DNA from 4 places in the Clostridium sp. DL-VIII genome. Region 4 is predicted to be linked to each of the others. Evidence: riboswitches for the same ligand, from Rfam matches in the RefSeq annotation. Region 4 holds a riboswitch; each other region holds the start of a gene.

Region 1 (3,180 bases), 1.9 Mb from region 4:
GGTTAATGACTTAACTAAAAAGAATCCTGAAGGTAAAATCGTTCCAATAGTTGAATCAACTAAAGGGGCAACAGGAATTGCACAAATAAATATCAATGTTGATTCAAATGGGAAAGTTTCTGGGCTTTCAACAAAGAATGTTGATATAGATAATAGTATACAAGATGATCCAGACATAGTTAATTTAATCAATCCATATGAAGATGCTACAATAAAATATGTAAACACAAAGATTGGAACTTCAACTGGAGAATTTACTGGAAAGGATCAAACTAGTAAGCCGACAGCAATTATGGAATTAATTAATGAAGTTCAAAAAGAAAGTGCAGGAACACAATTGTCTATAGCAGCACCATTAAGTGAAACTGCATATATACCAAGTGGTGATATTACCATTAAAGATATGATGGCGGTTTATGTTTTTGAAAACTTTTTATATGGAGTTAAGATGAACGGCAGACAGTTAAAAGATTGGATGGAATATTCAGTTAGGTATTATGCCCAAACAAGTGGAAATAATTCAGCAATAACTAAAGATTCAGTATTAAATATTCCTGATTATAACTTAGATCAACTATATGGTGCAACTTATGATATAGATTTAACTCAGCCTGCATGTACTGTTGATAAAGAAACTGGAAGAGTTATTTCAGGAAATAGAATAAAGAACTTAAAAGTCAATGGAGTAGAGGTAAAAGATTCAGATGAATTTACTGTTGCAATCAATAATTACAGATATAATGGCGGTGGCGGTTTTATGAAGGCAGCAGGATTGAGCAATACTGATCCAAGCATAGTAACTTATGATTCTGGCAAGGCTCTTGGTGATGATGGACAGGTAAGAAGCTTAATGACAGCATATATAAAAAAACATGTAGAAATATCTCCTAAATGTTCAGCAAATTGGAGCACAGTAACAAGTATAGCCAAAGAAAAAAATGTAGCTTAAATCACATGAAACAATAAAAAAGATGATAGAATAGAAAGCCATGCATAAACAGATTTCTCTAGTATATGCATGGTTCTATTTTAGAAATTTATAAGTATTTACTTTGAAATAATCGTTTGTATTGGAAATTATTTTAAATTAGGAAAAAGTTCTTGCAAAATAATTACAGAATATATATAATAATTATAGTAATCCGAGCATAATGCTTTGAATTGAATAAATTAATTGGATTTTGTGGTTGGTTTTTAGATGTTGACAAATGAAAAAATTGTTTATATAATCATTTAAGAAACTAAATTAAATAATCTGATGTCTTATCAAGAGTGGTGGAGGGACTGGCCCTATGAAACCCGGCAACCGAAATATTGTTTATCTCAATATTTATATGGTGCTAATTCCAGCAGCAGAGTAGCTGAAAGATGAGAGGATAAATTTGAGTGGTATTTATGCGCTGGAGATTTATTCTCTGGCGCTTTTGTTTTGAGGTGCATTATTAAAGTGATTAATAATTATTTTATTTTGCTGCCTTAGTTATCCGGAAACTAACAAAACAAAGTCAAAGGAGGAAATGTGTTTTGATAGAAATTAAACACGTAATTAAAAATTTTGGGGAAGCACAAGTTATAAAAGATGTATCGCTAAACATTAAAGAAGGCGAAATTTATGGAATAATAGGTCATAGTGGTGCAGGAAAATCTACATTACTTAGATGCATTAACGGTCTTGAATCTTATGATGGAGGATCAATAAATGTAATGGGGAAAGAAGTTTCTTCATTAGATGGCAGAAGTTTAAGGGAATTTAGAAAAGATTTGGGGATGATTTTTCAAAATTTCAATCTTATGCAGAGAAAGAATGTTTTTGATAATGTAGCTCTTCCACTTGAAGTGTGGGGATATAATAAAAACGAAATCAAGGACAAGGTATCAAGATTACTGGATTTAGTTGGATTAAAAGATAAAAAATTAAGCAAGCCATCCGAGCTTAGTGGTGGTCAGAAACAAAGAGTAGCAATAGCAAGAGCATTAGCATTAGATCCTAAGGTATTACTTTGTGACGAAGCGACATCAGCTTTAGATCCTAAGATTACAAAAGATATTTTGGCATTACTTTCTAAGATAAATAAAGAACTAGGAATTACAATAGTCATGGTTACTCATCAAATGGAAGTAATAAAAGAAATATGTGAAAAAGTTGCATTATTAGATGGTGGAGAAATAAAAGCAGAAGGAAGAGCAGAAGATTTATTCTTAAAGCCTGGAAAGTCTCTTAAGAAATTCTTGGGTGAAGAAGATGATGAATTATTACCTGATGAGGGAGTTAATATTAAGCTATTCTTCCCAAGTGATTCATCAGAAAATGCGCTTATAACCAAAATGGCAAGAGAACTCGAAATAGATTTTTCAATAGTTTGGGGTAAGCTTGAAAGATTTAGAAGTGAAGTACTAGGGGGGCTTGTAATAAATATTAAAGAAGAAGATAAGGACAAGGTTATAAAATATCTTGAAAATAGAGATATCTTATTGGAGGTAATTGAATAATGAATGCGATAATAGTAAAAGCTTTAATAGAAACATTAGAGATGGTTTTTGCATCAACTATTGGTTCACTTATTTTAGGATTCATACCTGCAATAATCTTAACAGTTACTGCAAAGGATGGATTAAAACCTAATAAAGTTGTTTATACTGTTTTAGATTTAATAATTAATATATTAAGAAGTTTTCCAGTTATCATATTAATGGTTGCAATAATACCTTTAACTAGATTTATTGCTGGAAAATCAATAGGGACAGAGGCAGCTATTGTTCCACTTACGATTGCAGCAGCTCCATTTGTAGCAAGAATAATAGAATCAGCACTTAGAGAAGTTGATAAAGGAATGATTGAGGCAGCAAAATCCTTTGGGGCATCAAATACTCAAATTATATTTAAGGTTATGCTTAAAGAAGCAATTCCTTCAATAGCATCTGGAATAACACTTACAATAATAAGTATTGTTGGGTATTCAGCAATGGCAGGAACAATTGGAGGCGGAGGACTTGGTCAAGTAGCGATAAGCTATGGTTATCAAAGATTCCAAACAGATTATATGGTAGTAACATGTATTGTCTTAATTATAGTGGTACAAGGACTACAGCTTATAGGCAATTATTTTTACAATAAATTATCAAAGTAGGGGGAAATAAACATGAAGAAAAAATCAATTTTATCAATAGTTTTAGCGGGAG
Region 2 (3,180 bases), 1.4 Mb from region 4:
TTCCATCAAAGTCACTCCTTAATATAAAAGTTAATAATAAACTATATAACTGTATTTAGTAAAACCTTATTTACATTTGTTTCTATTAAATTGTAGCATTTGAAATCCCCATTAGCAATATAATCTACGAAGAATTTGGATGTGATATCAAAACAGAATAAAAAATATAAATAGTTTTAGGGTATAACCTTAATAATTTTGTAATTGATATACCATATCTTTAATAGTATAATCAAATAGGAAGTAAGCCAAGATGGAACATTTGGATATAATTTACTTTCATAGACTTAACTAAGGAGTAGAAAAGATGAATTATATTTTAGCAATGGTAGTATCTCTTTTAGGAGCATTAATTACCATGCCTTTTCTTATGAAGCTAGCTAATAAAGTACAGTTTACGGATAAGCCTAATAAAAGAAAACAGCATAAAATGCCAACACCATTATGCGGAGGTATAGCTTTATACATTGGATTTTTTATATCATATTTTATGTTTTATAAAGACGAAGATCACCCATACAAGCAAGTAACAGTGCTTGTTGCAGCTACTATGATATTATTAATAGGATTAATTGATGATTGGTATAAGACAAAGGGAAAGGAATTTGCCATATTTCCTAGGCTTGTTATTCAATTGTTATCTGCAATTTTAGTATTTAAAGCAAACATTTTTTTTGGAGGATTTACAAATCCATTTACAAGTTCTTATATAGAATTTAGTCCAGTAGTGAAATTTATACTTACGATAACCTGGATATTTGGAGTTACCACTGTAATTAATTGGTCTGATGGAATGGATGGGTTAGCAGGAGGTTTATCCTTAATATCAGCAGCAACTTTTTTTGCAGCAGCAATAATATTAAATCAAGATGAATCAGCAGTAGTATCTATAATGCTTGTGGGAACTATTTTGGGATTTCTATATTATAATAAATTCCCTGCAAAAGTGTTTATGGGGGATTCAGGAGCAAATTTTTTAGGATTTATTTTAAGTATCACAGCATTAGAAGGGGCATTTAAGCAGGCAACTGTTTTAAGTTTGTTTATACCAATATTAGCGTTAGCAGTACCGATTTTTGATAATTTATTTGTTATATTTAAAAGATTTTCTGAAGGGAAACCAGTTTATCAGGCAGATAGAAGTCAAATACATTTTAGACTAGAAGAAAAAGGCTTTACTACTGTTCAAGTTGTTAAATACATAATGTTAATCAGCTTAACTTTTAGTATATTATCCATAATTTTATTATTAGTTAAGAAGTAATAGATAAATAATATAAGACAAGTAACTAAAATTTAGAAATGAAATCTTTACAAGTAAGATTTTCAAAGATATAATAATTAATTATAAGACTTATCAAGAGTGGTGGAGGGACTGGCCCGAAGAAACCCAGCAACCGATATATTTATATATAAGGTGCTAAATCCTGCAGCGTAATAGAGCTGAAAGATAAGGTGTTTTTGATTGCTTTTAAGCCTAAAGGAATGCCTTTAGGCTTTTTATTATGCAAAAAACAATAGAACTAAAAATAGAAAACTGTGCACTGTAAATCACCTAAGCACAATTTTAATATAACTATTGAAATTTAGAGCTGAGCAGCATTTAACTGTAAAATGTAGATTATCTAAGCAAGGTTTTTAAAATTTAAAGTTAAGCAGCATTTAACTGTAAATTGTTAACTGCTAACTGCTAACTGTTAACTGTATAAGGGGGGGCATTATTATAGAATCTTTGAAATTAGATATAAATAGGGAAGAAGTTCTTAGGTATCTTGGCTATAAGGGACAGGATATAGATAAAAACATTAGTATAATGATTCATGAATGCAGAGAGGAAATCAAAAAGATAATTATGCCTAGAGTTGTGTATAGTTATAATGATATAAGGCAAGACGATGAAGGCGTAGAAGTTATTACTACTAATTTGATTTTGAAAGGAAAGGATATACGGGAACATTTAAAAAATTCGAAACAATGCGTACTTATGGCTGTAACATTAGGAAATGAAATTGAAAGGAAAACTAGATTGTATGAGAAAACTAATTTAACAAGAGCGCTTATATTAGATGCTTGTGCTACAACTGCAGTTGAAGAAGTTTGCGATATAGTAGAGATCAATATAAAGGAAAAAGCTATTCAAGAAGGTATGGATATAACTTTTAGGTATAGTCCAGGCTATGGAGATTTACCCTTAGATGTACAAAATAATTTTTTAAGGTCATTAGATGCTCAAAGGAAAATAGGACTTACTGTATCTGAAAATAATTTGTTGTTTCCTAGAAAATCTGTTACGGCTATAATAGGAATAATTGATAATGGAATTAAAAAGAAAAAGAAGAGCTGCAAAGAATGTAATAACTATGAGAATTGCAGCTTTAGAAGAGAGGGAGAAAACTGTGGGGCTTAAAGAATATATAAAGGATAACATATTAATTTTTGATGGAGCAATGGGAACAATGCTTCAAAAAAAAGGTTTAAAACTTGGAGAAAATCCGGAACTTTTAAATATAAAGGAGCCATATATTATAGAGGAAATTCATAAAGAGTATATAAATAGTGGAGCAAATGTGATAACAACAAATACTTTTGGTGCCAATGAACTTAAGCTTAAACTCTGCAATTTAGAAGTTGAAGATGCAGTAGATGCAGCAGTAAAGATTGCTAAAAGAGCTAAAGGTGACAGCAATACATATATTGCTTTAGATATTGGTCCGATAGGTGAACTTTTAGAGCCTATGGGTACTCTAGGTTTTGATAGAGCATATGAGATTTTCAAGCGCCAGGTAATTCAAGGAACTAAATCAGGGGTAGATATAATCCTGATTGAAACAATGACTGATTTATATGAGCTTAAAGCAGCAATACTTGCAGCCAAGGAAAACTCAGATTTACCTGTGTTTTGTACTATGACCTTTGAAGAAAACCTAAGAACTTTTACAGGGTGCTCCCCAGAAGCTATGGTGCTTGTCTTGGAAGGCTTAGGAGTTGATGCACTTGGGGTTAACTGCTCTCTTGGACCAAAACAATTAAAACCTGTAATTGAGGAAATATGCAGTATAGCCCATATACCAGTAATGGTTCAGCCAAATGCAGGACTTCCGACATTATCAATAGGAAATGAGACAAGATATGATGTTACTAAAGAAGAATTCGCAGATACTTTATGCGGTTTTATAGATT
Region 3 (3,180 bases), 3.2 Mb from region 4:
ATGTTCATAAAAGAGAATATACTGCTTGCAATAGCAGGAATAAAATCAAGTAAAATGCGTTCTTTATTAACTATGCTTGGAATAATAATAGGAATATCCGCTGTTATAGGCATTGTTTCTATTGGAAGTGCAATCACTGCTAAGGTATCAGGAGAACTAGATAAGTTAGGTGCTAATAATATGCAGGTTTATGTAAGGGAAAAAAGTATAGACGGTTCTAGTCAAGGTGGTTCGAGCAAGAGGCCTGATGATAGTGATCTTGTATCTCTAGATCAAATAAATGCACTTCATGATGCATTCTTTGATAGAATAAGCAGTATAAGTATATCAGCCCAAGAAGGAAGTGGTAAAGTAAAGGATGGATATCTATATGCGAATGTAACAACTGTTGGAGTAAACGATGGTTTTAAGGATGTAAATAATATAAAGATGCTTAGTGGAAGATTCATTTCAGATAAAGATGTTAAAGGAATAAAAAAGAGTGCTGTAGTTTCTGAAAAGCTTGTTAATAATATATTTAAGGGAAAGTCAGATCCTTTAGGTAAAGAAATTAAGGTTTATATACAAGATGATATTGAAACATATGTTATTGTTGGGGTGTACAAGTATGAACCGCCATCATTTTTAGAGGGAGGTGGATCTACAGCAACTGAAAAAGATATACAGACAGATGTATATATTCCTGTAACAACGGCCAAGGTTAATCAAACAAATAAAAATTATTCTTATTTTATGATTAAACCTAGTCCTAATGCTGATTCAGATAAACTAGTTAAAGATATAAAGAAATACACGGATAAATTGTATAAGAGTAATAAATATTGGGAGTTACAAGTTTCTAACCTTAAAAATGAGGCGGAATCAATTACTTCAGTACTAGGAATGATATCTATGGGAATATCTGTAATTGCGGCCATAGCATTACTTGTAGGTGGGATAGGAGTAATGAATATAATGCTTGTATCGGTTACGGAGAGAACAAGAGAAATAGGAACAAGAAAAGCCCTTGGTGCAAAAAGCAGCCACATAAAAATGCAGTTTATAACTGAATCGGTTATAATATGTTCAATAGGTGGTGCAATAGGAATAGTACTTGGAATCAGTATGGGGATAATTGCTTGTATAGTATTAAATTCACCAATATCAATATCAATTCCAACAATTTTAATAAGTTTCACATTTTCAATGGCAATTGGTGTATTTTTTGGATATTATCCAGCTAAAAAGGCAGCTAGTCTTGATCCAATTGAAGCTTTAAGATATGAATAGAAGTTTAGAATATATGTATAAAAGGTGATTTTTGAGAGTAATTCAATAATTATTTTTAAAAGATCATCTTTTAAAAATTTATTTTACAGAAAACTTATAAATTTACTGATATTTATTGACAAGGATTTTTAACTATGTATAATTAATATTAATAAAAGAATATTTATATAAGTTAATCTTATTAAGAGCGGTGGAGGGACTGGCCCTTTGAAGCCCGGCAACCTGAGAAAATTTTTAAAATGAATTTTTTCGTTGGTGCTAAATCCTGCAAGAGAATATCTTGAAAAATGAGAGGAATTAAGTCTTATTAGAACTTATGACTATGCAGTCACTTCTTGTTTGAGAAGTGACTTTTTTTATTACTATAAAATAATAAAAATATTATTAGCTGATAAGTTATAACTTATAAATAAATATTAAATAATAACTAATAAAGCATTAAGTAAGATATAAATTTAAGGAGGCAAGAAAATGGCACTAAAAAAATCTTTTGAAACAATTGCAGTAAGTGGGGTATCAGGTGGGGACAAAGTTACCGGAGCAATAAGTTTTCCAATATATCAGTCAGCTACATTTAAGCATCATGGACTCAATAATAGTACAGGATATGATTATTCAAGAGCTCAAAATCCAACACGCGAAGAAGCCGAAAAAACACTAGCTGTTTTAGAAGGTGGGGAATCAGCAATAGGATTTTCGTCAGGAGTTGCAGCGGTTAATGCCTGTATACACTTATTTAAATCTGGGGATCATATAATTTTATCTGATGACTTATATGGAGGTACATATAGGTTGTTTGATGACATTTATAGAGATTTTGGGATAACAGTAACTTTTGTTGATACAACAAACATTAATTATATATTAGACTCTATAAGAGAAAACACAAAAGCTGTTTTTATAGAAACTCCTTCGAATCCAATGATGAAGGTGACAGACATAGAAGCAGTAGCAGAAATAACTAAGGAAAAAAATCTACTATTAATTGTGGACAATACTTTTTTAACACCTTATTATCAAAAGCCATTGGAATTAGGTGCTGATTTAGTAATTCATAGTGGAACAAAATTTTTGGGTGGACACCATGATTTATTGGCAGGATTTATAGTTGGAAATGATGAAGAAATTTTGCAAAAGCTTAGAAAGATTCATATGTCAACAGGAGCAACATTATCTCCATTTGATTCATGGTTGGTCTTAAGAGGATTAAAGACATTACATATAAGATTAGATAGATCTCAAGAAAATGCAATAAAGATAGCAAAATTTTTAGAGAAAAGTTCTAAAGTAGAAAAAGTTTATTATGTTGGTTTAGAGAGTTCAGAAGGATATGAGATAAATAAGAAACAATCAACAGGTTTTGGAGCAACACTATCTTTTAGAGTCAAGGACAAAGCATTAGTTCCTAAAATCCTAGAGAGTGTTAAAGTCATAAGATTCGCAGAAAGTTTAGGAGGAGTGGAAACCTTAATAACATATCCATTTACTCAAACTCATTCAGAGATTCCAGAAGAAATAAAGCAAAGGTTAGGTGTAGATGAATATCTATTAAGATTATCAGTAGGAATAGAAAATATTAATGACTTAATAGGTGACTTAGACAACGCAATTAACTAAGTTCAGAGTTAATAATTAAGAGTTTAGGAAGAAAAGCTGACGGCTTTTCAAAAACATAATTTTAAAATTTAAAGAATTTACGTAGCAAATTAATCAATAATTGTTAACTGTTAATTGCTAACTGTTAACTGAATAAGAGGGGTGTAATTATGAATTTTGGAACTAAATTAATACATGCAAGTGGAGATATAGACCCTACAACAGGGTCTGTAAGTACTCCAATATATCAAACATCAACATTTCATCAATTTGATATAGAGAACTTCGGAAAATATGATTATGCAAGGTCAGGAA
Region 4 (3,180 bases):
TATTAAAGTAAGCTTGATAGTGATGATATCGGTAAAATATCATCACTTTTTTTATTCTTTAGAATTTATAATAAATTTAAATCTGTGGATAATTGTTATAAATGGCCATTTTATTATAGTTAAATGGGATAAAAAATAAGGTGGAATAATTTTTGGGCTTGAATAGATATCAGAGAAAAATATATAGTAAAGTTAATGCTAATGGAAATAAGAAAGGTTATAGCTTAACTTAGCAACTAATAATTTCAGCTTTGGTTATGCTTGACTTGTATTTCTTAAAATATTGAAGTATTAAGTAAATTATAAAAAGAATAGGAAAAATAAATACGAAAGCTTAGAGGAAAATTATGAATATTTGTATAGAAACAGAAAGACTTATATTAAGAAAGTTTAATAATGATGATGCGTCAAAGCTGCAAGAAATATGCGGTGAACAATACATATTAAAATGGATGCCAGACTGGGGAGTTTCAATGGAAGTCAGAAAAGAATGGCTGAAGGCGTTGATTGAGCAATATAAGAGCATAGATAAAGAAAATATAAGAGTATGTCTTGCTGTAACTCTTAAAGATAATGGAAAATTAATAGGAATGATAGCGATACAAAATAAGGAAGAAGTAAATAATGAGACTGAGCTGGCCTATTTCATAACAGAAAACTTGAGTAATAAAGGATATATAACAGAAGCTTCCAAAGCCATAACTATATGGGCACTGAATAATTTTCAGCTAGATTATATAATTGCAATAATAGAACCAGATAATGTTCAATCTCAAAGGGTAATTGAAAAATGCGGCTTCATAAAACAAGGAACAAAGCATGTTGTAAATACTGGTGAAGAATATGAAAAATCTTATTATTATTATAGATTATATAATAAATGTTGATAATATCTAATGAAGGTATTGACATTATAATAAAACAAACATATACTAATCCTATAGGAAAAAACGAAAATTAAATAACTTATCAAGAGTGGTGGAGGGACTGGCCCCGTGAAACCCGGCAACCGATTATAAAATACAAATAATTAGGTGCCAAATCCTGCAGTTTAGGCTGAAAGATAAGAGAGCAAATTTTTATGCGATGATGCACTAGAGTTTAATCTCTAGTGCTTTATTTTTAATAAGCTTTAGGCGCAAAATAATAAACATAGTATAGAATGAAGTATTTTTCATAAATTTCAATCTATTATTTACTTTCATGCATTCAATCTTTATTTTGCTGTTAATGTGAAATGGAGATTTTTATATCAAAATATATGTGACTATTTTGATAAGAATTATTAAAGTATAGAAATAAATAAAAATGGGGGAAAAAATATGCCAGAATTAAGCAATAGGTTAGATTGGTTTTCAGAATCTATAATAAGAAAAATGACAAGAATAGCCAATAAATATGGAGCAATAAATCTTTCACAAGGATTTCCAGACTTTGATCCACCAAAAGAAATATTAGATGGATTAAAGGAAGTTTCAGATAAAGGACCTCACCAATATTCAATTACATGGGGAGCGCAAAACTTTAGAGAGAAATTAGCATTAAAACAAGAAAAGTTCATGGGAATTAATATAAATCCAGAGGAAAATGTACTGGTGACCTGTGGAAGCACAGAAGCAATGATGTGCGCAATGATGAGTGTATGCAATCCAGACGATAAGGTTATAGTATTTTCACCATTTTATGAAAATTATACTGCGGACACAATTCTATCAGGTTCAAAACCTATATATGTTGAACTAAAGCCACCAGCATTTAAATTTGATAAAGAAGATTTAAGAAATGCATTTAAGCAAAAGCCAAAAGCACTTATACTTTGCAATCCATCAAATCCTACAGGTAAGGTATTTACTGAAGAGGAGCTTTTATATATAGGAAGTCTTGCTAAAGAATATGATACTTTTGTAATTACTGATGAAGTTTATGAGCACATAATATTTAAGCCATACAAGCATACTTATTTAGCAGCACTAGACGGAATGTTTGAAAGAACCATATCCTGCAGCTCTTTATCAAAAACATATTCAATTACAGGCTGGAGGCTTGGATATATTATAGCCAGTAAAGCAGTAATAGAAAATTGTAAGAAAGTTCATGACTTTTTAACAGTAGGAGCAGCAGCGCCTCTTCAAGAAGCGGCCATTAAGGGATTAGAATTTGGAGAAGAGTATTATGAAGTGCTAAATGAACTCTATGAAAATAAGAAAAAATTATTTTTAAGTGGATTAGATGAAATAGGGCTTAAGTATTATGAACCTCAAGGAGCATATTATGTCATGGTTGATATATCTGAATTTGGATATGAGGACGACTATGAATTCTGCAGGTGGCTTGCAAAAGAAATTGGAGTAGCAGCAGTTCCCGGTTCAAGCTTCTTCAGAGAAAAAGTAAATAATTATATAAGATTTCATTTTGCTAAGAAGGAAGAAACTTTAAAAGAAGCTCTTAAGAGACTTGAAAAACTTAAGGAATATAAAAAATAAATAGTTAATTACACCAATGATAAAAGCTATAGTTACAATACATTGGGGATTAAATACAATAACAATAAATTTCAGGGGGAATAAAAAATGAAGATTTTAAAAAAGTTAGCAGTACTAGTTGTTTTAGGAACAATAGGAGCAAGCTTAGCTGCTTGCGGAAGCAGTAAAGAAAGTGCAAAAACAGATAGCAAAGAAGGAAATAAGAATATTGTAGTAGGTGTTTGCCCAGGACCTTATGGGGATATGGTTAAGGAAGCGTTAGCTCCAGTGCTCAAAGCTAAGGGATATACAGTTACAACTAAGGAATTTAGTGATTACATTCAACCGGATAAAGCATTAGATAACAAGGAAATAGATGCAAATTTATTTCAACATACTGAGTATTTAAAAAAATTCAGCGCAGATAATAATTTGAATATTTCACCAGTAATAGTTGTACCAACTCTTGGAATGGGGATATTCTCAAATACAATAACTTCTTTAGATCAATTAAAGGATGGAGCAAAAGTAGCAATACCAAATGATGCATCAAACTTAGCAAGAGCCTTAAAATTATTAAAAGACAATGGAGTTATTAAATTAAAGGATAATATCGATGAAACAAAAGCGACTGAAAAAGATGTTGCTGAAAATCCTAAAAATATCAAATTTACTCCAATTGAAGGAGCGCAGCTTGCAAGAAGCATAGATAGTGTTG

What was found. A riboswitch is a leader RNA that binds a small molecule or an ion and turns the genes downstream of it on or off. The one in region 4 is predicted to bind S-adenosylmethionine.
Region 1: it holds a riboswitch for S-adenosylmethionine, as region 4 does, so the genes downstream of both, CDLVIII_RS25940 (methionine ABC transporter ATP-binding protein) here and CDLVIII_RS17740 (pyridoxal phosphate-dependent aminotransferase) in region 4, are expected to answer to the same signal.
Region 2: it holds a riboswitch for S-adenosylmethionine, as region 4 does, so the genes downstream of both, CDLVIII_RS11310 (vitamin B12 dependent-methionine synthase activation domain-containing protein) here and CDLVIII_RS17740 (pyridoxal phosphate-dependent aminotransferase) in region 4, are expected to answer to the same signal.
Region 3: it holds a riboswitch for S-adenosylmethionine, as region 4 does, so the genes downstream of both, CDLVIII_RS02760 (PLP-dependent aspartate aminotransferase family protein) here and CDLVIII_RS17740 (pyridoxal phosphate-dependent aminotransferase) in region 4, are expected to answer to the same signal.

The regions. Positions count from the first base shown of each region.
Region 1 covers NZ_CM001240.1:5,697,416-5,700,595, reverse strand. The annotation lists gene CDLVIII_RS25945 (5'-nucleotidase C-terminal domain-containing protein) at 1-949, shown strand, start outside; SAM riboswitch class I at 1,261-1,375, shown strand; gene CDLVIII_RS25940 (methionine ABC transporter ATP-binding protein) at 1,525-2,490, shown strand; gene CDLVIII_RS25935 (methionine ABC transporter permease) at 2,490-3,128, shown strand; gene CDLVIII_RS25930 (MetQ/NlpA family ABC transporter substrate-binding protein) at 3,141-3,180, shown strand, end outside.
Region 2 covers NZ_CM001240.1:2,474,286-2,477,465, forward strand. The annotation lists gene CDLVIII_RS11300 (S-ribosylhomocysteine lyase) at 1-6, opposite strand, end outside; gene CDLVIII_RS11305 (MraY family glycosyltransferase) at 308-1,264, shown strand; SAM riboswitch class I at 1,352-1,457, shown strand; gene CDLVIII_RS11310 (vitamin B12 dependent-methionine synthase activation domain-containing protein) at 1,724-2,407, shown strand; gene CDLVIII_RS11315 (homocysteine S-methyltransferase family protein) at 2,397-3,180, shown strand, end outside.
Region 3 covers NZ_CM001240.1:566,524-569,703, forward strand. The annotation lists gene CDLVIII_RS02750 (ABC transporter ATP-binding protein) at 1-10, shown strand, start outside; gene CDLVIII_RS02755 (ABC transporter permease) at 1-1,269, shown strand; SAM riboswitch class I at 1,445-1,563, shown strand; gene CDLVIII_RS02760 (PLP-dependent aspartate aminotransferase family protein) at 1,741-2,886, shown strand; gene CDLVIII_RS02765 (aminotransferase class I/II-fold pyridoxal phosphate-dependent enzyme) at 3,036-3,180, shown strand, end outside.
Region 4 covers NZ_CM001240.1:3,844,044-3,847,223, reverse strand. The annotation lists gene CDLVIII_RS17745 (GNAT family N-acetyltransferase) at 348-887, shown strand; SAM riboswitch class I at 964-1,070, shown strand; gene CDLVIII_RS17740 (pyridoxal phosphate-dependent aminotransferase) at 1,323-2,483, shown strand; gene CDLVIII_RS17735 (MetQ/NlpA family ABC transporter substrate-binding protein) at 2,571-3,180, shown strand, end outside.